Regions from separate parts of the Streptomyces sp. NPDC006925 genome, predicted to be linked through region 2. Evidence: riboswitches for the same ligand, from Rfam matches in the RefSeq annotation. Region 2 holds a riboswitch; each other region holds the start of a gene.
The links. Region 2 has a riboswitch for cobalamin ahead of ACFYNS_RS03205 (prenyltransferase/squalene oxidase repeat-containing protein). Riboswitches for the same ligand answer to the same signal wherever they lie in the genome.
Positions count from the first base shown of each region.

Region 1: linked by a shared signal. The riboswitch ahead of ACFYNS_RS04140 (ABC transporter substrate-binding protein) and the one ahead of ACFYNS_RS03205 (prenyltransferase/squalene oxidase repeat-containing protein) in region 2 are both predicted to bind cobalamin.
Region 3: linked by a shared signal. The riboswitch ahead of ACFYNS_RS13420 (cobalamin biosynthesis protein) and the one ahead of ACFYNS_RS03205 (prenyltransferase/squalene oxidase repeat-containing protein) in region 2 are both predicted to bind cobalamin.
Region 4: linked by a shared signal. The riboswitch ahead of ACFYNS_RS00675 (energy-coupling factor ABC transporter permease) and the one ahead of ACFYNS_RS03205 (prenyltransferase/squalene oxidase repeat-containing protein) in region 2 are both predicted to bind cobalamin.

Region 1 is NZ_JBIAGB010000002.1:328,112-333,457, forward strand. Features, by position in the region: gene ACFYNS_RS04130 (ABC transporter ATP-binding protein) at 1-607, opposite strand, end outside; gene ACFYNS_RS04135 (FecCD family ABC transporter permease) at 604-1,641, opposite strand; gene ACFYNS_RS04140 (ABC transporter substrate-binding protein) at 1,631-2,722, opposite strand; cobalamin riboswitch at 2,788-2,969, opposite strand; gene ACFYNS_RS04145 (hypothetical protein) at 3,520-4,251, opposite strand; gene ACFYNS_RS04150 (germacradienol/geosmin synthase) at 4,408-5,346, shown strand, end outside.
Region 2 is NZ_JBIAGB010000002.1:117,076-122,421, reverse strand. Features, by position in the region: gene ACFYNS_RS03215 (aldehyde dehydrogenase) at 1-1,508, opposite strand, end outside; gene ACFYNS_RS03210 (MBL fold metallo-hydrolase) at 1,704-2,756, shown strand; cobalamin riboswitch at 3,029-3,168, shown strand; gene ACFYNS_RS03205 (prenyltransferase/squalene oxidase repeat-containing protein) at 3,329-4,651, shown strand; gene ACFYNS_RS03200 (SCO2322 family protein) at 4,789-5,346, shown strand, end outside.
Region 3 is NZ_JBIAGB010000008.1:18,708-24,053, forward strand. Features, by position in the region: gene ACFYNS_RS13410 (anion permease) at 1-1,166, shown strand, start outside; gene ACFYNS_RS13415 (hypothetical protein) at 1,184-1,396, shown strand; cobalamin riboswitch at 1,583-1,707, shown strand; gene ACFYNS_RS13420 (cobalamin biosynthesis protein) at 1,864-2,838, shown strand; gene ACFYNS_RS13425 (cobyric acid synthase) at 2,835-4,454, shown strand; gene ACFYNS_RS13430 (putative cobaltochelatase) at 4,642-5,346, shown strand, end outside.
Region 4 is NZ_JBIAGB010000001.1:139,270-144,615, reverse strand. Features, by position in the region: gene ACFYNS_RS00690 (NAD(P)/FAD-dependent oxidoreductase) at 1-668, shown strand, start outside; gene ACFYNS_RS00685 (lysophospholipid acyltransferase family protein) at 787-1,584, opposite strand; gene ACFYNS_RS00680 (GNAT family N-acyltransferase) at 1,581-2,339, opposite strand; cobalamin riboswitch at 2,847-3,029, shown strand; gene ACFYNS_RS00675 (energy-coupling factor ABC transporter permease) at 3,059-3,760, shown strand; gene ACFYNS_RS00670 (energy-coupling factor ABC transporter substrate-binding protein) at 3,757-4,128, shown strand; gene cbiQ (cobalt ECF transporter T component CbiQ) at 4,135-4,884, shown strand; gene ACFYNS_RS00660 (ATP-binding cassette domain-containing protein) at 4,881-5,346, shown strand, end outside.

The sequences.
Region 1 (5,346 bases), 210 kb from region 2:
CGAGGTTGAGGTCGTGCAGCGCGAGCAGACCGGTGGCGGGCAGGTCCCGCACGAGCGCCAGCAACTCCCACTGATAGCGCACGTCCAGATGGTTTGTCGGCTCGTCCAGCACCAGCAGTCCGGGGTCCTGCACCAGGGCGCGGGCCACCAGCACCCGCTGCCGCTCGCCGCCGGACAGCTCGTCGAAGGGCCGCCCGGCCAGCGCGGCGGCGCCCGTCCGCTCCAGCGCCTCGGCGACCCGGGCCGTGTCCGCTGCGGTGTCGCCCTCCCAGAACCGCTTGTGCGGGGAGCGGCCCATCGCCACGATCCGGCCCGCGGTCAGTCCGAATCCGCCGCCCGCTTCCTGCGGCACGGCCGCCACCCGCCTCGCCCGGCCCTTGACGCTCAGTGCCGCCGCGTCGTGGCCGCCCAGCGTGATCCGGCCGCCGGTGGGCCGCAGCGTCCCGTAGACGCACCGCAGCAGGGTGGTCTTGCCGCTGCCGTTCGGCCCGACGACGCCGACGGTCTCGCCCGGCGCTGCCCGCAGGCGCACCCCGTCCAGCAGGACGCGTCCCTGCGCCGCCCGGTAGGACACCTCCTCGACGTCCAGGGCGTGCGGCGGCGTCACCCCATCACCCCCTCGGCGCGCCGGGTGCGGCGCAACAGCCACAGGAAGAACGGCCCGCCGGTGAGAGCCGTCAGCACACCGACCGGGATCTCCTCGGGCGCTGCGACGGTGCGCGCCGCCAGATCGGCCAGCACCAGGAAGGCCGCCCCGCCCAGCGCCGCGACGGGGAGCAGCGCCCGGTGCCCGGCACCGACCGCCATCCGCGCCGCGTGCGGCACCATCAGCCCGACGAAGCCGATCGCGCCGCTCACCGTGACCAGCACCGCCGTCACCAGGGAGGCCAGCACGAACGAGGCCGCGCGGAAGCGTCCGGTGTCCAGCCCCAGCACGGTGGCGCCCTCCTCACCGACCAGCAGCAGATCCAGCGGCCTGGCCAGCGCCAGCAGCAGGGCGAGCCCGGCGCCCAGCACCAGCGCGGGCAGCAGCAGGGTCTGCCAGCGGGCCTGGCCCAGCCCGCCCAGCGTCCAGAAGAGGATGGCCCGCAGATGCTCGTTCTCCGCGGAGGTCACCAGCACCAGGCTGGTCAGCGCGGAGAGCACGTACTGCACCGCGACTCCGGCCAGCACCAGTCGTCCCGTCGTCACCGCCGCGCCGCTCCGCGCCATCGCGTAGACGGTCACCATCGCCAGCAGCGCCCCGGCGAACGCGCCCGCCTGCATCGAGACGGCCCCGACGCCCAGGACGACGACCAGGACGGCGCCCGTGGAGGCGCCGGAGGAGATGCCCAGCAGATACGGATCGGCCAGCGGATTGCGCACCAGTGCCTGCAGCACCGCGCCCACCAGTGCCAGTCCGGCGCCGACGACGGCGGCCAGCAGCACCCGCGGCAGCCGCACATCGAGCACGATGGTGGTGAACGGGCCCGGCTGCGCCCGGCCGGTCAGGGCCGCCAGCACGTCGGGGAGCGGGATCCGGGCCGCGCCGAGCGCCAGCCCGGCCAGCGCCCCGGCGACCAGGACGGTGGCCAGCACGCCGCAGACCAGGGCGCACCGCAGCGGATCGGCGGAGGCGCGCGGCGCGGTGCTACTGCGCACCGGTGTCCTCCGGGCGCAGCTGCCGGGCCAGCGCGTCCACCGCGTCGGGCACCCGCGGGCCCAGTACCGCCGAGGAGAGCGGCAGCACGGCGAACCGCTCGTGCTCGATCGCGGGCACGTCGGCCAGCGCGGGGTCCTCCAGCAGCCGCTTCTTCTTCTGCGCGACGGTCGTTCCGCCGTAGTCGTAGATCACCACGACCTCCGGCTCGCGCTTGACGACCTGCTCCCAGGAGACGTCGGCGAACGTCTTGTCGAGGTCGGCGAAGACGTTGCGGGCGCCGGCCCGGCGCAGGATCTCGTCGCCGATGCCCGCGCCGCCCGCCGTGAACGCGGAGCTCTCCCCGCTGTCGTAGACGAACACCCGGGTGCTCTCCGTCCCCTTCAGCCGCTTCGCGGTGGCTGCCAGCTGCCGGTCCTGCTTCCTGACCAGCGCCGCGGCGCGTTCCGGTACGCCGAAGATCCGGCCGACCTCCCGGAACTCCCGGTGCAGCGTGTCGATGTCCACGTCCTCGGTGCAGGACTCCAGGTCGAGCCGGGTCGTGATGCCGCTCTCCCGCAGTGCCGCGCGCGACCGGCCCTCCGTCTTGTCGAAGGAGCTGGCGTAGCCGCCGTAGACGAAGTCCGGTGCGGCGCCCAGCAGCGTCTCTTTGGACGGGTACTTCTTCGCCAGGACGTCGATGCCCTGGTAGGCCTTCGCGTAGCGGGGCAGGATCCGGTCGTCCAGGTAGGCGGTGCCGACCATCCGGTCCTGCAGGCCGAGCGCCAGCATGATCTCGGTGACGTGCTGGTTCATGGTCACCGCCCGCTGCGGCGGCTCGGTGAAGGTGGTCTTCACCCCGCAGTTGGTGACGGTGTACGGGAAGCCCTCGGCGGAGGAGCCGCGCGCGTCTCCGCCTCCGTCGCCGGACCCCCCGGCGCAGGCGGTCACGGATATCAGCAGCAGCGAGGTGAGGACCGCGCGGCCGGTGCGGTGCGGCGGGCGCGGGTGTGCGGCGGTCCGGCCGGCGGCGGCCGAGCGGTTGCGGGCGGCTCCCGGGGGACGGCCCGGCACGAGGGCGCGGATGCGGCGCGGTCGGCGCATGGCCAGCAGATCCTTCTCCGTCAGAGGCCCGATCGCGGGGCCCGGCGTCGTACCGCGCCGGGGGCTTTCCGGGCGCGGCCGCCAGCAGGTCTTCGGACTCGGGACTGCGGGGGCGGTGCGCCTTCCCGGGGGCTGCGCCCCAGTGGCCTCGTGCACGCCCCAGTCCCACACCGCTGCGCGTCAGCTCCGGATTCGCACCGGATTCCCTGACCCGATCAAGGGTTTGACTGGCTGCTGCAACGTACCACGCACCCGGACGCCGGGGACGGGCGCGGCAGTGCCCCGGAACCCTGCGTAGGGGGAGAGGAGAAGGGACCCCGGGGCTTTACCCGGCCCCGGGGTCCTGGGTGCCGCTCGTTCGCACGCCCTGACGGTTCATGGGCGGATCGTTCGGCGATGTCCTCGCGTGGAGCCACTCCACCACGGCGCAGCGTGGACGCGCCGGCTGGGTTCGAACCAGCGTCTCGAGGTCGTCACCGCCCCGGTTGCCGGGCGATGAACGGCGATGCTGAGCGTGGAGCGAGAGGTTGAGACTGACCGGCGCCTGCGAGACACAGTGCGGCCGGGGGTTCACACATCAGCTTCAGTTTCAGCTTTGCGCTCCTGGCGCACCCCGGGCCGACGGGGCGTCGGCCCCTGGCCCGGGGAGTCTGGGGTGTCGGTCGGTCGCGGGCACTCTCCCGGATCGGTCGGGTGGACGGCACACGGACAGCCGTACGGTCAGGATACGGAGGGTCGGGGACGCGGAGGTCCGGGACGCGGACGCCCGCACCGGAGCGGGGCACCGGTGCGAGCGGTCAGGCGAACAGGTACCCGAAGACGGCCTCGCCGGCCCGCTTGTCGGCGACCTCGGTCCCGTTGGCCTCCTCGCGGGCGAACTTCACCGCGGCCGCGAGCTTGTCCAGCCGCTCCAGCAGTTCGTTGACCCGTCGGGCCGGGAGGGCCCCGGAGTACTTGACCGTGGTCCAGTAGCCGACGGGGATGTCCTCGTAGTAGACCTCGACCTGGGCCGGGTGCTTCTCGGTGGCCTCCGCCTTCACGTGGTTGCGCGGCACCTTCTTGGTGCGCACCGTGCGGACCTGCTCCGTCTTCCACCAGTCGGTGGAGGGGTCGATCTCCCACGCCTCGGCGCCGTCCAGGATCGGCAGCTTCCGCAGGAACGAGCCGAGCTCGCCCAGCTGCTTCTCCAGGAACAGCAGGTAGGAGACCGGCACGTCGGAGAGCACCGTACGGCCGTCGACCGAGACGTCCGCGCGGGCTGTGAGGTTCGACCAGTCCTTGGTGGCCGTCACATCGAACAGCCGCGTGAGGATCTTCGCCGTTTCCTTCAGTACATCCTCGGCCTTGACCTGGACGCGTGTCGACTCCGGCGGAAGCTGCTCGCCCTCTTCGTCCTTGGGCTGGTACGTACGCGAGATACCCGCGAGCATCTGCGGTTTCGTCAGCCCGTGCTGGGCCTGCGCCAGGTCCTGCACCACCTTGGACTTGACGCCCTTCTCGACTGCGATGATCTGATTCAGCTTCGCCACGAAAGCGAAGCTAGCAGCCCGACTCGGCGCACAGCCAACGGTTTTGTTCGACAGCGCCTCGGAGCGCCCCTCACACATCCGGGTGAAAAAGGATGTTCGTCATTCCAGGCCGGGTAGGCCGATCCCGCACCGAATCGACGAGCCGAGGGACGAACGTTGTCGCAACCCTTCGAACTGCCCGACTTCTACGTGCCCTACCCCGCCCGTCTCAACCCGCACGTCGACCAGGCGCGCACCCATTCCCGGGAGTGGGCACGGCAGATGGGAATGCTGGAGGGGTCCGGGATCTGGGACACCGCCGACCTGGACGCGCACGACTACGCGCTGCTGTGCGCCTACACCCACCCCGACGCCACCGCCGACGACCTGGCGCTGGTCACCGACTGGTACGTGTGGGTCTTCTTCTTCGACGACCATTTCCTGGAAGAGTTCAAACGCACCCAGGACCGCGTGGGCGGCAAGGCGTATCTGGACCGGCTGCCGCTGTTCATGCCGCTGGAGGACGACCCGACGGTGCCGCCGCCCCGGCCCGCCAACCCGGTCGAGGCGGGGCTGGCCGACCTGTGGGCCAGGACGGTGCCGTCGATGTCGGCGGACTGGCGCGCGCGGTTCGCCGTCAGCACCGAGAACCTGCTCAACGAGTCGCTGTGGGAGCTGTCCAACATCAACATCGGCCGGGTGCCCAACCCGGTCGAGTACATCGAGATGCGCCGCAAGGTCGGCGGCGCCCCCTGGTCGGCCGGGCTGGTGGAGTTCGCCGAGCACGCCGAGGTGCCCGCGGCCGTCGCCGCGTCCCGCCCGCTGTGCGTGCTGCGCGACACCTTCTCCGACGCCGTGCACCTGCGCAACGACCTGTTCTCCTACGAGCGCGAGATCGGCGACGAGGGTGAACTGTCCAACGGCGTGCTGGTGCTGGAGACCTTCCTGGAGTGCACCACCCAGGAGGCCGCCGAGTCCGTGAACGACCTGCTGACCTCCCGGCTCCAGCAGTTCGAGCACACGGCGCTGACCGAACTGCCCGCCCTCTGCGCCGAGGAGGGGCTGGATCAGGCCGCCTGCGCCGATGTCGCCGCCTATGTCAAGGGGCTCCAGGAC
Region 2 (5,346 bases):
CCGGAGTTCTTGTAGCCGCCGAACGGGCCGAGCATGTCGAGGCTGAAGGTGTTGACGGAGTAGGTACCGGTACGCACCCGGCGTGCGATGTCGATCCCGTGCTCCGTGTCGGCGGTCCACACGCTGCCGGAGAGGCCGTAGTCGGAGTCGTCGGCGATGCGGACCGCTTCGGCCTCGTCCTCGTAGGGCAGCAGGCAGACCACGGGGCCGAAGATCTCCTCGCGGGCGATCCGCATCGCGTTGTCGACGTCGCCGAAGAGGGTGGGTTCGACGTACCAGCCGGTGGGCATGCCCGCGGGACGCCCACCGCCCGCCAGGACGGTGGCGCCCTCCCGGCGGCCGAGGGCGATGTAGTCGAGGGAGCGGCGGCGCTGGCGTTCGGCGACCAGCGGGCCGACCTCGGTCGCCGGGTCCAGCGGATCACCCACGGTCAGCGCCTCGGCGGCGGCCGTGAAGCGCTCGGCGATCTCGTCGTAGCGGCTGCGGGGTGCGAGGACGCGGGTCTGGGCCACGCACGCCTGGCCGTTGATCATCCAGGCGAACGGGGTGATGCCCGCGACCGCCGCGTCCAGGTCGGCGTCGGGCAGGATGATGGCGGCCGACTTGCCGCCCAACTCCAGTGTGATCCGGGTCAGATGGCGGGAGGCGACTTCCATGACCCGCTTTCCGGCGGCCACCGAGCCGGTGAAGGACACCTTGTCCACACCCGGGTGCCCCACGAGGTACTCGCTCACCTCGCGGTCCGCCGGGAGGATCGACAGCACGCCCGAGGGCAGCCCGGCCTCGTCCACGATCCGGGCGAGCAGGTAGGCGTCCAGCGGCGTCTCCGGCGAGACCTTCAGCACCGCCGAGCAGCCGGCCAGCAGCGCGGGGGCCAGCTTCGCGGCGGCGGTGAACTGGGGCACGTTCCACGGGACCACGGCCGCCACCACCCCCACCGGCTCCCGGCGGACGAGCAGCGGCCCCAGCGCCCCGGCCCGCCGCTCCTCGTACGGGAAGTCGGCCGCGATCTTCAGCGCGGAGTCCCACACCATCATCGCGGCCAGCGACTGGACCAGCAGCCCCGAGGTACGGGGGCTGCCGTTCTGGGCGCTGACGAGGTCGGCGATCTCCTCGCTGCGGGCGGCGAACCCGTCCCGGATCCGGCCGACGGCCGCGATCCGCTCGGCCAACGGCAGCCCGGCCCACACCCCGGAGTCGAAGGACTCGCGCGCGGCCCGTACCGCGCGGTCGACATCCTCGCGTGCGGCGGCCGGCACGCGGCCGATGGGCCGCTCGGTGTGCGGCGAGACCACCTCGATCGTCCCCGCGCCCGCCGGGTCGGTGAAGGCGCCGCCGAGGTAGAGCTGCCGGTGCTCGGTGTACGCGAGGCCGGCACTCCCGCCGGGGCCGGGACTCCCGCCGGGGCCGGGACTCCCGCCGGGGCCGGGATTCCCGCCGAGGCCGCCGGGGTGTTCGGGGCCATGGGGGTTGTCGGGGCCTTCGGGGCCGCCGGGGTTGTCCGTCATGACCGTGCCCTCCCTCCTCCGGCCACCCTCCGGTGGCCGTGGCGCGCGTACCGGGGCACCCGGCGTCCACGTGTGACGCCCGACACCTTGCTGACAGCGCATCAGAACTAGTACCAGTTCTAGTTCCAGGGAACAATGCCTCTGCCGTCCCGCCAACCGTCCCGCTCGCGCACACCATCGGGGGAGCTGCCGTCCATGACGAACGAGCCGCAGGTCACGGAGCACGGAGGCGGGATATGGAGCATCCCGGTACCCATTCCGGACAACCCTCTGGGCCACACCCTCGTCCACGTGATCGAGACGGACGCCGGTCCCGTACTGATCGACACCGGCTGGGACGACCCGTCCTCCTGGCGAGCGCTCCGGGACGGCCTCGCCGCGTGCGGCACCTCGGTGGACGCGCTGCACGGAGTACTCGTCACCCACCACCACCCCGACCACCACGGCCTGTCCGAACGGGTACGGGAGGAGTCGGGGGCCTGGATCGCGCTGCACGAGGCGGACGCCGCCGTCGTCCGCCGGACCCGCGAGGTGGACCCGAGCCGGTGGCTGGGCTATCTCGTCGAGAAGCTCGCGGCTGCCGGCGCCCCCGACACCCATACGGCGCCGCTGCGCGCGGCCCTGGCGGAGGGCCGGGCCGGGCGGCCGCCGGGGAGGCGGGCCGCGCTGCCCGACCGGGGGATCGAGCCGAACGCACTGGTCGACCTGCCGGGCCGGCGGCTGCGCGCGGTCTGGACCCCGGGGCACACGCCCGGACATGTGTGCCTGCACCTGGAGGAGCGGCACCCGGGACGGGCGGGACCGGGCGGGCGGCTCTTCTCCGGAGACCATCTGCTGCCGACGATCAGCCCGCACATCGGCCTCTACGAGGAACCGGACGACGACGGGAGCAGCGACCCGCTCGGCGACTACCTCGACTCCCTGGATCGGATAGCCGGCCTGCGGCCCGCCGAGGTGCTGCCCGCGCACCAGTACGCGTTCTCGGACGCGCAGGCCCGTGTCGACGCGCTCACCGCTCACCACGCGGAGCGCCTCTCGGATCTGCGAGCACTGCTCACGCAGCGGGACCTCACCCCCTGGCAACTCGCCGAGTCCATGCGCTGGAACCGCCCTTGGGAGGAGATCCCGTTCGGCTCCCGCACCATCGCCGTCGCCGAGGCCGAGGCCCATCTGCGCCGACTGGTCAAGCTCGGCCACGCGGAGGCCGTCCCCGGCAGCCACCCCGTCGCCTACCGGGCCACCGGCTGACCCGGCGGCCCCGTCACCGGCTGCCCCACGGCCTCGCCACCGACCGTGCCGGCGGCCGACATCGCCGGGCGTCCTGGAAACCCCGTCACCGGGTCGGCGCCACGGGGCCGCGGCCCGCCGCCCACGCCCGCGGACCGGGCCGACCGCCCTGCCCGCACGGCCCGCGGACCGGGCCGACCACCGTGCCCGCACAGCCCGCGGACCGGGCCGACCCGACAGCCGCGCGAGCCACCCGGCTACAGTGGCCGACAGCCAGACAACGCCTCCGCCCGGGGGAAGCCGGTGCGAATCCGGCGCTGACCCGCAACCGTGAGCGGTCCGCCACACCGTCGCGTACGTCCGACACAGATCGCCTCCCGCGATCCGAACGGCGTGCGCCGCGCGGCACGGCCGACCGCGAGCCGGAGCGCCCGTGCGGAGGCGGGCTCCTGTGGCCGCCCAGGCCACCGGCCCGTCGAGGTATACGGAGCCGAGCCCGGTGCACCGTGGTGCGGGCCGCGCAGTCGCGCGTCCGTCCGGCGGGGCGGCCGTGCCCGGCTGCGGTCCGCTCCCGTCATCGAAAGGCATTCGCAATGTCACCGCGCCGCCGCCGCGCCACGGTCCTCGCCGCCGCCACCGTGCTGAGCGCGGCCGCCGCACCCGTGGCATCCGCCGCCGCACCGGCCACATCCGCCGCGGTATCCCCGGCCCGGACCACGGCGTCCGAGCTGCCGGACGGGCTCTACGGAACGGCCGATCCCAAGTACGACGGAGTGTGGCGGCAGTCGATGGCGCTGCTCGCGCTGGACGGCGCGAAAGCCGTCCCCGCGCGGAAGGCCGTGGACTGGCTCACCGGCCAGCAGTGCGCCGACGGCTCGTTCGCCGCGTACCGCGCCGAACCCGGCAAGAAGTGCGACCCGGACGACACTCCGGCGAACATCAACGCGACCGCGCTGGCCGTCCAGGCGCTCGCCGCCGTGGGCGGCCGGAGCGACGCGGTGCGCGAAGGGCTGGAGTGGCTGGTCTCGGTCCAGAACGGGGACGGCGGCTGGGGCTTCGCGCCGCACGCCGACTCGGACGCCAACTCCACCTCGCTGGTCATCGGCGCGCTGCACGCCACGGGCCGGAACCCCGCCAAGACCACGGCAGAGGGCGGGGACTCGCCATACGACGCGCTGCTGTCCTTCCAGCTCACCTGCGGCTCGAAGGGAGTCGAGGACGCCCCGGGCGCGCAGGGCGCGTTCGCCTACCAGCCGGACAAGAAGGGCAGGCTCGCACCGAACAACGACGCCACAGCGGCCGCCGTCCTGGCCGCGCTGGGCGAGGGCGCGCTGCCCGAACCACCGGCCGAGGACGCCGAGAACACCCCGGTCACCCCGCTGAAGTGCGCTTCGGGCGCGGACCAGGAGAGCGGGAAGAGCGTCCCGGGCGGCCGCAAGGCTGCCGCGGGCGCGGGTGCCGCGCACCTGGCGGCGACGCTGAAGGAGAACGGCGGTCACTTCACCTCGGTGGCCCCGGGCTCCTCGGACGAGCAGCCCGACTACGCGAACACCGCGGACGCCGTCGTCGCGCTGGCCGCGGGCGGACACCGTGATGCTGCCGCCTCCTCGCTGTCCTGGCTGGCCGACAACCTCGGCAAGTGGGACAAGGCGCGGAAGGACCCGGCCGCCATCAGTTCCCTGATGCTGGCCTCCCGCGCCACGGGCGGCGACCCCACCGAGCTCGGTGGCACCGATCTCCTCGCCCGTCTCAACCGCACCGGCCCGAAGCCCGCCAAGATGCCCGAGGACGACGCCGCCGCGAAGAAGAACTCCGGCGCCACCATCCCCATCTGGGCCTTCGTCCTGATCGGCCTCGCCGTCGGCGCCGGATTCGGCATCCTGCTCAGCGGCCGCCGCAAGAGGCAGCAGCCGTGAGGGCCCGCATCGCCGCCGGGCGCGGCGGACCCGGCACGGTCGGCCGGAGCGGCAACGGGACCGGAACGGCCGGAGGAGCCGGCCACGGGCCGGGGACCGCCCCGCACGACGGGACGGCCACGGGCGGGCCGGCGGCGGTGCGGAGCCGGGCGCCGCGGTGGGGCGCGACCGCGACGGCCGCGCTCGCGGGCCTCGCGGCGCTCGCGAGTCTCCTCCTGCTGCCGTCCCCGGAGGCGCACGCCTCGACCGCGCGGCAGCCCGCCGCCGAGTCGAGCGGCTACCGGTACTGGTCCTTCTGGCAGCGGCAGGGGGGCGGTTCCTGGTCGTACGCCACCGAGGGACCGGCCACCCAGCGCCCCGAGGACGGAGACGTCCTGGGCTTCCGGTTCGCGCTGAGCGAGGACTCCGGACAGGCCGACAAGCCGCGCGGCGCCGTGCACTTCGCCGCCGCCTGCGACGGGACGAAGGCCGGGAAGGACAGCAAGCGGGTGGCCGTGCGGATCGACTTCGGGACCCGCGCCGACGCCCCGGACGGCGAGTCCGAGGACCCGCCCGGCGCCCGTACCGGCTGCGCCCGCATACCGGAGAACGGCACCGCGGCCGACGCCCTCGCCAAGGTGGCGTCCCCGCTGCGCTACAACTCCGACGCCCTGCTGTGCGCCATCGACGGCTACCCCGCGACGGGATGCGGCGAG
Region 3 (5,346 bases), on a different contig from region 2:
TCCTCGGCGCCTTCCTGTCCATCGAGGTGGCCAAGACCATTTCCTCGGGAATCATCGACGAAGGTTCCGGCATCCGGCCCGAAGTGATCTTCGCGGGGCTGGTGGGCGCGATCATCTGGAACCTGCTGACCTGGCTCGCGGGGCTGCCCTCCAGCTCCTCGCACGCCCTGATGGGCGGACTGATCGGCGCGACGCTCGCCGCCGTCGGCACCGGCGCGGTCAACGGTGACGTCGTCGTCATGAAGGTCCTCATCCCGGCACTGGCCGCGCCCGTGGTCGCGGGCCTGGCCTCCCTGTGCGCCACCCGGCTGACCTACCGGGTCGCCCGGCACGCCGACGAGGAGCGGACCGCCAAGGGCTACCGCGCCGGCCAGATCACCTCGGCCGCACTGGTCTCCCTCGCCCACGGCACGAACGACGCGCAGAAGACCATGGGCGTCATCACCCTGGCACTGGTCACCGGCGGCGCGCTGGCGCCCGGCTCCGACCCGCCGGTGTGGGTCATCGCCTCGGCGGGGCTCGCCATCGCACTGGGCACCTACCTGGGCGGCTGGCGCATCATCCGCACCATGGGCAAGGGCATCACCGACATCCAGCCGCCGCAGGGCTTCGCCGCCCAGACCAGCGCGGCGGCCACCATCCTGGCCTCCTCGCACATCGGCTTCTCCCTCTCCACCACCCACGTGTGCTCGGGCGCCGTGATGGGCTCCGGCCTCGGCCGCAAGGGCGGCGTGGTGCGGTGGGGGACGGCCGGCCGGATGGTCGTCGGCTGGGCACTGACCCTCCCCGCCGCCGGCGGAGTCGCGGCGGGTGCCGCGCTCCTGGCCGAGCAGGGCGACTGGGGCGTGGCGACCGTCGCCGTCCTCGCGCTCGCGCTCTGCGGCGCCATCTGGGCCCGCTCGCGGCGCGCGCCGGTGGACCACACCAACGTCAACGGCGACTCCCCCACCGCGGTGGAGCCCACCGGGATCCCCGGCCCGGCCGCCGAACCGACCGCGGAGCCCGCACCCATGTCCGTGCCCGCCGGCGTGGTCACCACCGCCGTCCGGGCCGTCGCCCCGCCCCCGCCGCCCGCGGGACTGGCGGTCGGCTCCGCCGAGGAGGCAGCGCCCTCCGAGACCCCGCAACCGACCGGCCGCCCCGCGTCGGCGAGCAGCCTCAGCTAGGCAGAAGGGACGACCACATGCACATCGACTGGGCCGCGCTCGGCCAGGTCTTCGGCGTCAGCCTGGTGGCGACGGTGGGACTCGTCGGCATCTTCACCCTCGGCATCGTCTCCGGCTCGCCGCGCACCGCCGGCACCGCTCCCTCGGCACTGGCCCGCACCGGCGCCTACGCCTGCTACGGGCTGTGCCTGGCAGCGGTGGCGTACGGGATCTACCTGATCGCGGGCTGAGCCCGCTCCCGTCCCGGCGGCCCACGGCAGGGCTGCCGCGGCCGGACGAGCCGCTTCGGTGAGGGGGTACGGGAGCATCCCGTACCCCCTCACCGACGTTGCTGCTCGCCGCCCCGTCGCAGGTCAAGGGCGAGTTGACGGGGCCGGACCGGCGTGGTGGACTTCCCGTGCCAAACGGCGGCATGGAGAGGAAGCCGGTGCGAATCCGGCGCGGTCCCGCCACTGTCACCGGGGAGCGCCACCCCAACGAAGCCACGGCCCGCACGGGCTGGAAGGCCGGGGACGGTGTGGATCCGGGAGCCAGGAGACTCTCGCCGCCGGTCGACTCGAGCCAGGGCGAGGACCCTGAGTGAGGACGCCGAGATGCGTGGCTGTGCCGCCATATCCGCCGCCGACGTGCCCGCCGCCGCGGGGAACACCGTCGCGGGGACCGCTGCCGTGGGTGAGTGCGCCGGACCCGTCCGCTGATGGGCGGCGCTGACGTCCAGGTGCGCGGGATCCTGCTGGGGTTCGCCGCCGACGCGCTGCTGGGCGATCCGCGGCGCGGCCACCCGGTGGCCGTCTTCGGCCGGGCCGCCGGAGCGCTGGAGCGCCGGCTGTGGCGTGACGACCGGGGTGCGGGCGCGCTGCACACATTCCTCGCCGCGGGCGGCGCCGTCGCCGCGGCCGGTGCCGCCCGCCGTGCCGCGCGCAGCCGGGCGGCTGCGCCGCTCCCCGAACTCGTCCTGACCGCCGCCACGACCTGGGCCGTCCTCGGGGGGACGTCGCTGACCCGGGAGGCGCGGGCCGTGTGCGGCGCGCTGGAGGCCGGGGACCTGGAGCTGGCACGCGAGCGGCTGCCCGCACTGTGCGGGCGCGATCCGCAGCGGCTGGAGGCACCGGAAGTGGCCCGTGCCGTGGTGGAGTCGGTCGCGGAGAACACCTCGGACGCCGTGGTGGGGGCCCTGGTCTGGGGAGCGGTCGCCGGTGTCCCCGGTCTGGTGGGCTTCCGCGCCGTCAACACGCTGGACGCGATGGTCGGCCACCGCTCCCCGCGGCACCGCCGCTTCGGCTGGGCCGCCGCGCGGCTGGACGACGTGGCGGGCGGCCCGGGAGCGCGGCTGACCGCCGTGCTGGCCGCGCTCGCCGGACCCGATCCGCGCGGTGCCCTGCGCGCCTGGCGGGCCGACGCACACCGCCATCCCAGCCCCAACGCGGGCCCGGTGGAGGCGTCGTTCGCGGGCGCCCTCGGGCTGCGGCTGGGCGGCACGCTCGCCTACGGCGGGCGGGTCGAGCACCGGCCCGTCCTCAACGCTTCCGGCCGCGCCGTACGCACCGCCGACATCGAGCGGGCCGTGCGGCTGTCGCGCCGGGTGGGGCAACTGGCCCTGGTGACGAGCTGTCTGACGGGAGCGGCGGTGCGCCGCCTGCGGCGGGGCCGCGCGACGGGAGGAACACGGTGAGCGGGCGCGGAACGGGCGGGCTGCTGGTCGCGGGGACGACCTCGGACGCGGGCAAGAGCGTGGTGACGGCGGGCATCTGCCGCTGGCTGGCCCGCAAGGGGATACGCGTCGCGCCGTTCAAGGCGCAGAACATGTCGCTCAACTCCTATGTCACCTCCGACGGGGCGGAGATCGGCCGCGCCCAGGCCATGCAGGCCGCCGCGGCGCGGGTGGAGCCGAGCGCGCTGATGAACCCGGTGCTGCTGAAGCCGGGCGGCGACCGCACCAGCCAGGTCGTCCTGCTGGGCAAGGCGGTCGGCGAGATGTCGGCGCAGGGCTATTTCGGGCGCCACCCGGGCGGCGGGAGGCCCGCCGGGGACGGAGCGGGCGGCGAGGGCGCGCCGCCGGCGGGGCGCGCGGAGCTGCTGGAGACGGTCGCGGGCTGTCTGGAGGAGCTGCGGCGCACCCACGACGCGGTCGTCTGCGAGGGCGCGGGCAGCCCGGCCGAGATCAACCTGCGGCGCAGCGACATCGTCAACATGGGGCTGGCCCGGGCCTGCCGGCTGCCGGTGCTGGTGGTCGGCGACATCGACCGCGGCGGGGTGTTCGCCTCGCTCTTCGGTACGACGGCGCTGCTGGCACCGGAGGACCAGGCGCTGCTCGCGGGCTATCTGGTCAACAAGTTCCGCGGCGACGGCTCGCTGCTGGAGCCCGGCCTTCAGATGCTGCGGAAGCTGACGGGGCGCCCCACGCTGGGGGTGCTGCCCTACCGGCACGGGCTGGGCATCGACGAGGAGGACGGGTTGCGGGTGTCGCTGCGCGGGACCGTGCGCGAGTCCGCCGTCGCGGGCCCGTACGGCGCGGACGTGCTGCGGGTGGCCGTGCTGCCGGTGCCGCTGATGTCCAACTTCACGGATGTGGACGCGTTGGCGGCCGAGCCCGGCGTGGTGGTGCGGTTCAGCGACCGCCCCGAGGAGCTGGCCGACGCGGACCTGGTGGTGGTGCCGGGCACCCGCGGGACGGTCAAGGCCCTGGAGTGGGTGCGGGCGCGGGGGCTGGCGGCGGCGCTGGCGCGGCGCGCGGCCGAGGGCCGTCCCGTGCTGGGGATCTGCGGCGGCTACCAGTTGCTGGGCGAGCGCATCGAGGACGACGTCGAGTCGCGGGCGGGCGAGGTCGACGGCCTCGGACTGCTGCCGGTGCGGGTGCGGTTCGCGCCGGACAAGACGCTGGCACGCCCGCACGGGCTGGCGCTGGGCGAGCCGGTGGAGGGGTACGAGATCCACCACGGGGTGGCCGATGTGCGAGGCGGCGAGCCGTTTCTGCGCGCCGCTGACGGCGCCGACGGCGCTGACGGCACTCCCGTGGACGGCTGCCGGGTCGGCGCCGTGTGGGGCACCCACTGGCACGGCTCGCTGGAGTCGGACGGGTTCCGCCGCGCCTTCCTGCGCCGGGTCGCCGCCGACGCGGGCCGCGCGTTCGCACCGGCGCCGGACACCCGGTTCGCGGCGCTGCGCGAGGAGCAGCTCGACCGGCTGGGCGATCTGATCGAGGAGCACGCGGACACGGACGCGCTGCTGCGGCTCATCGAGGACGGCGTGCCGGAGGGGCTGCCGTTCGTACCGCCGGGGGCGCCGTGAGAGGCCCCGGGTCCGGGCGGCGCGGCACGGCACGCGGCACAGCAGGCGCGGCACCCGGCGCGCGCGGCTGGACCGGCTCGACCGGCAGCAGGACCAGCAGGACCAGCAGGATCGGCACGGCCGCCTCGGCCACCTCGGCCCACTCGGCCAGCACAGCACGAAAGCCACTCGAAGGAGTGATCAGCGCATGAGCGCCCGGTATCCGTTCACCGCGATCGTCGGCATGGCCGACCTGCGGCTGGCCCTGCTGCTCAACGCCGTCAGCCCGGCGGTGGGCGGTGTGCTGGTGCGCGGTGAGAAGGGCACCGCCAAGAGCACCGCCGTCCGGGCCCTGGCGGACCTGCTGCCGGAAGTGCCCGTGGTGGCGGGCTGCCGGTTCAGCTGCGACCCCGCGGCGCCGGACCCCGAGTGCCCCGACGGGCCGCACGAGACGGCCGCTCCGCAGGCCCGCGCGGCACGCATGGTCGAACTGCCCGTCGGCGCCTCGGAGGACCGGCTGGTGGGCGCGCTGGACATCGAGCGCGCGCTCGCGGAGGGCGTGAAGGCGTTCGAGCCGGGGCTGCTGGCGGACGCGCATCGCGGCATCCTGTACGTGGACGAGGTCAATCTGCTCCACGACCACCTGATCGACGTCCTGCTGGACGCCGCCGCCATGGGCGCCTCCTACGTGGAGCGCGAGGGCGTCTCCGTCCGGCACGCCTCCCGGTTCCTGCTGGTCGGCACCATGAACCCGGAAGAGGGCGAGCTGCGCCCCCAGTTGCTCGACAGGTTCGGGCTGACGGTCGAGGTGGCGGCCTCCCGGGAGCCTGAGGAGCGGGTGGAGGTGGTACGGCGACGGCTCGCCCACGACGACGACCCGGCGGGCTTCGCGGCCCGCTGGGCGGACGACGAG
Region 4 (5,346 bases), on a different contig from region 2:
CGGGTATGCAGGCACTGCCCCGGCAGCTCGCCGACGGGCTCCCCGACGGTGCGGTGCACCTGCACACCCCCGTCCGCGCGGTACACGCCGACCGGGTCGTGACCGAGCACGCAACCGTCACCGCGCGCGCAGTCGTCCTCGCCACCGACGCGGACGCGGCGCACGAACTCCTCCCGGACCTCGCCCCGGTGCGGTGGCGCGGGCTGACCACCTACTACCACCGCGTGAGGGGCCTGCTGGACGCCGACGCGGCGTTCGTCGTGGACGCCGAGCCGTCCCCGGTGACCAACACCGTGCCGATCAGCGAGGCCGCCCCGACCTACGCGCCGCCGGAGCAGACACTCGTGGCGACCACGGCCGTGCCCGGCGAGGGCGGTCCGGACGGGGAACGCCGCGTGCGGGAGCGCCTCGCGCGGCTGTACGGCACCGGCTTCGGCGAGTTGGAGCCGCTGGCCACCTACGAGGTGCCCCGCGCACTGCCCTCCATGTCCGCGCCGCATCCCTTCCGGCGGCCCGTCGAGGTGGCCGGTGTCTTCGTGTGCGGGGACCACCGTGCCACCAGTTCGATCCAGGGCGCCCTGGAGTCGGCGCAGCGCGCCGCGGCCGCGGTCCGCGCCCGCCTGGGCGTCCCGGGGCGGACCGCCCCAGCGGCACCCGCCGACGTGTGAGCCGATCGCCTCGGTCATCCCGCGCGGGCGGCGCCTGCCGCGGACCGCCGCCCGGACCCCGCGGAGCCGCACGGGCCGCTTCCGCGGCGTGCCGAACAGAGCCCGCCGGCCCTGGGGTTCACGGATGAGCGGGCGCGCCCGTGCCGCGGATCGCCGCGTGCGCGGCCGCCGCCAGGGCACGGCGGTCCCGCGCGGGGTGCAGCGCGGGATGCGGCGTGACGCGTACGGCCAGGTCCCGGGCACCGATCACCCGGTGCAGCGAAGCGGTGAACGTGTCGTCGCCGAGGAAGGCCGCCACCGTGCTGGGTTCGCCGCCCTGCCGGTAGCTGACCGTCACAGGCCGCACCGGAGCTTCGGCGTCGACCGCGGCCTGGAAGAGGGCGCGGCGGAATCCGCTGCCCGACTCGGTGCACCACGTGGTGCCCTGCGGAAAGACCAGCACCGAACGGCCCCCGCGCAGCACGGCCGCCACCTGCGCCACCGTGTCGGGCAGCGTACGGATCCGGTCCCGGTCGATGAACTGCACCCCCGCGCGTTGCGCCAGGGGACCGAACAGCGGCCACTGCGCCACCTCCCGTTTGGCGAGCGCGGTCGCCGGTTCGACGGCCAGCAGCGCGAGCGCGTCGAGCCAGGAGATGTGGTCGGAGACGATCAGCGAGCCCGTCTCGCCCGGACGCCGGCGCCGGCCGGAGAGGGACGCCGGGGCCTCCAGCGTGGCACCGAGCGCCCGGATCACCCCCCGCGCCTGGGTGCGCAGCACCTCCCCGCAGGCGAGGCGCGGACCGCTCGCCAGCCCCCGGAGCAGCGCGCCGGCCAGTGCCGCGTACCGGCGCGCCCGTACGGCGGCGGCCACCGGTGGTACCCGGTGGGCTGCGCACCGCACGGTGCAGGGTGAGGCCACGGTCCAGCAGCTCATCTCGGCTCCCCGAGGAAGTAGCGGTGGTAGCGGTCGTTCAACTGCTCCATGTCGAGCACCACGAAGAAGTCGGCGACGCCGAACTCCGGGTCGTGGGCGGGGGCTCCGCACACCCATGCGCCGAGCCGCAGGTACCCGCGCAGCAGCGGCGGGAGCAGCGCGGAGCGGGCCCTGGCCGGTTCCGCCACCCGCACCGGCGCCGACGGCCGCCACGGGCGGTGTGGGAAGACCTCCATGCCGGAGGGCGGCGCATGGCGTGCCGCGCACAGCGCCCACGTGTGCGCCGCACTCCGCCCGCCGTCCGCCAGCGGTACCGAGGCGCATCCCGCCAGGTAGCGGTGCCCCGACAGCAGCACGTAGCGGGCGAGCGCCGACCACATCAGATTGATCACCGCTCCGGAGCGGTGGCCGGGATGCACGCACGACCGCCCCGCCTCGATCATCGACGTGCGGATCCCCGCCAGCGCTCCCAGGTCGAACTCGCCGTCCGCGTAGGAGTGCCGGACCCTGCCCGGCGGCAGGAGGCGGTAGGTGCCGACGACGTCACCCGTGGCGGTGTCCGTGACGATCAGATGGTCCGCGGCGGAGTCGAAGGCGTCCACGTCGAGGCCGGATGAGCGGGACCCGGCAGCGGCCCCCATCTCCTCGCCGAACACCTGGTGGCGGAGCCGCTGCGCGGCCCGCACCTCGGCCGCGGAGTCGGCGACGGCCGCGGTGTAGGCGGCGCTTTCCCTTGCCGTGTATGAGGTGGTCATCGTGGTGTCTCCTCAGCAGGCTCGTGCCCGGCCCGGCGGACCGGGTCGGGCGGTGGGCGAGGCCGGGCCCGCACGGACCCGGACTTCTCGCAGCGGCACGTGCCCCGGTTCCGGGCGGTGGGGCTCGCCCGGTGTCCTTCGGGAGCACGTCCCGCCGGGTCATGAGTAGCGCCGCGGGCGGGCCGGGTGATGGCCCCCAGGCATCAGCCGCCTGAACCGGGGGTTCCGGCTCGGCGGGTGCCGCGCGGGGACGGGCCGCGCAGGGGGACCTCTCCGGGCGAATCGCCGGGTTTCGTGCACCTTCCGTGCCCCCGGTGCGCGTTGCCGCCTGCCGGCCCGATCCGGTGCGCCGTGCACCTGTGCGGCCGGCACCGCGAGAGCACTCCGCGCGCACGCCCCTACCATTGCGCGCCGGTGCGCGTCCGCCGGGGTGCGCGACCCGGGACGCGGAGGTGACCTCCGCTTTCGCACTCCCTGCCCCCGGCTTGTCACCTGACGTGTGTGCGACTAGTGTCGCCACGCCTTGGTGAACGGGAAATCCGGTGTGAAACCGGTGCGGCCCTCGCCACTGTGATCGGGAATGCCGGCTCCGGCCCTTGCGGGCAGCCACTGGGTCCTCGGACCCGGGAAGGCGGAGTGCGGGCGGTGTACCCGTGAGCCAGGAGACCGGCCAAGGCACGTCGTCCATCCACGAGGTGCTGGAGAGGGTCTGCTGAGCCATGCACATAGCCGAGGGTTTTCTGCCTCCGGCGCACGCGGTCGCCTGGGGCGTCGCGGCGGCGCCGTTCGTCGTCCACGGAGCCCGGTCCCTGACCCGTGAGGTCAGGGAGCATCCCGAGAGCACCCTGCTGCTGGGAGCCGCGGGCGCTTTCACGTTCGTCCTGTCGGCACTGAAGCTGCCATCGGTCACCGGCAGTTGTTCCCACCCCACCGGTACCGGTCTGGGGGCCATCCTGTTCCGGCCGCCGATCATGGCCGTGCTGGGCACCATCGTCCTGCTGTTCCAGGCGCTGCTGCTCGCCCACGGCGGGCTGACCACGCTCGGCGCCAACGTCTTCTCGATGGCGATCGTCGGGCCGTGGGCCGGGTACGGTGCGTACCGGCTGCTGCGGCGCTTCGGCGCGCCGCTGATGGTCGGGGTGTTCGCCGGCGCGTTCGTCGCCGACCTGTCCACCTACTGCGTCACCAGCGTGCAGCTCGCGCTCGCCTTCCCCGACCCGAGCAGCGGCTTCCTCGGCGCACTGGGCAAGTTCGGTTCCATCTTCGCGGTCACCCAGATTCCGCTCGCGATCAGCGAGGGACTCCTCACGGTGCTCGTCATGCGCCTGCTGGTGCAGTCCAGCAAGGGCGAACTGACCCGGCTCGGCGTGCTCCTGTCGGGCAAGCGGAACCGGACCGAGACGGAGGCGGCGGCACGATGAAGCGCAACACCAAGATCAACGCGCTGCTGCTCGTCCTCGTGGCGGCACTCGCCGTCCTGCCGCTGGCCCTGGGGCTCGGCGACGACAAGGAGGAGCCGTTCGCCGGGTCCGACGCGCAGGCCGAGACGGCCATCACCGAGCTGGAGCCGGACTACGAGCCGTGGTTCTCGCCGCTGTACGAACCACCCTCCGGCGAGATCGAGTCGGCGCTCTTCGCGCTGCAGGCCGCCCTCGGCGCGGGCGTCCTGGCCTACTACTTCGGACTGCGCCGCGGCCGCCGCCAGGGCGAGCAGCGGGCCGCCCGGGCGCGGCAGGCCGACGAGCGCACCGACAGCGGCGCCGACGAGTCCGCCACCGGGCGGGCCTGACCCGCTGTGCTGCCCATCGACGCGGCGGCGCACAGCAGCCGCTGGCGCCGCCGCCACCCCGTGGACAAAGCCGTGCTCGGGCTGGGGCTGACCGTCCTGGCCATCTCGCTGCCGCCCTGGCCCGGCGCGGCACTCGTGCTCGGGACGGCTCTCATCGTGCTGCTGGGCCCGGCGGGGGTGCCCGCCCGCAGACTCTGGCGGGCGTACCGGGTGCCGGTGGGCTTCTGCGTGACCGGAGCGGTCACCCTGCTGTTCCAGGTCGGCGGCCCGGACGGGTTCGTCACCCTGGCCGACGGCGGCCTCGCCCGCGCGGGCCGGCTGCTGCTGCGCACCTCCGCGGCCTCGCTCGGTGTGCTCCTGTTCGCCTTCACCACCCCGATGTCCGACCTGCTGCCGCGTCTGGTCCGGGCCGGGGTGCCCGCGCCCGTGGTGGACGTCGCGCTGATGACGTACCGCACCGGCTTCCTGCTCCTCGATTCCATGCGCCGCGTCCGGGAGGCGCAGGCCGCCCGGCTCGGACACACCACACGGGCCGCGCAGTGGCGTTCCACAGCCGGGCTCGGCGCGATCGCTTTCGTACGCGCCTTCGACCGGGCAGCCCGGCTCCAGGCCGGTCTCGCCGGACGGGGCTACGAGGGCACCCTGCGCGTCCTGGTGCCCGAAGCGCGCGTCTCCGTCCGCTTCACCGCCGCGAGCCTGCTGCTGCTCGCCGCCGTCACCGCAGCCACCCTCGGATTGGAGAGTCCGCTGTCATGAACGAGTCGGCCCTGGTCGCCCTGCGGGGCGTGTCCTTCGCGTACGAGGACGGCCCGGTCGTGCTCAGCGCCCTCGACTTCGAGGTGCGCGAGGGCCGCGCCCTCGCCCTCCTGGGCCGCAACGGCAGCGGCAAGACCACCCTGATGCGGCTGCTCAGCGGCGGGTTGCGGCCTCGGACGGGGCAACTGGCGGTGGCGGGCGACCCGGTCCGGTACGACCGCAAGGGCCTCACCCGGCTCCGCACGGCGGTACAGCTCGTCGTGCAGGACCCGGACGACCAGCTGTTCGCCGCGTCCGTCGCCCAGGACGTCTCCTTCGGACCGCTCAATCTGGGGCTGTCCGCTCCGCAGGTACACGAGCGCGTCCAGGAGGCGCTCACCGCGCTGGACATCGCGCCACTCGCCGACCGGCCCACCCATCTGCTCTCCTACGGACAGCGCAAACGGGCCGCGATCGCGGGCG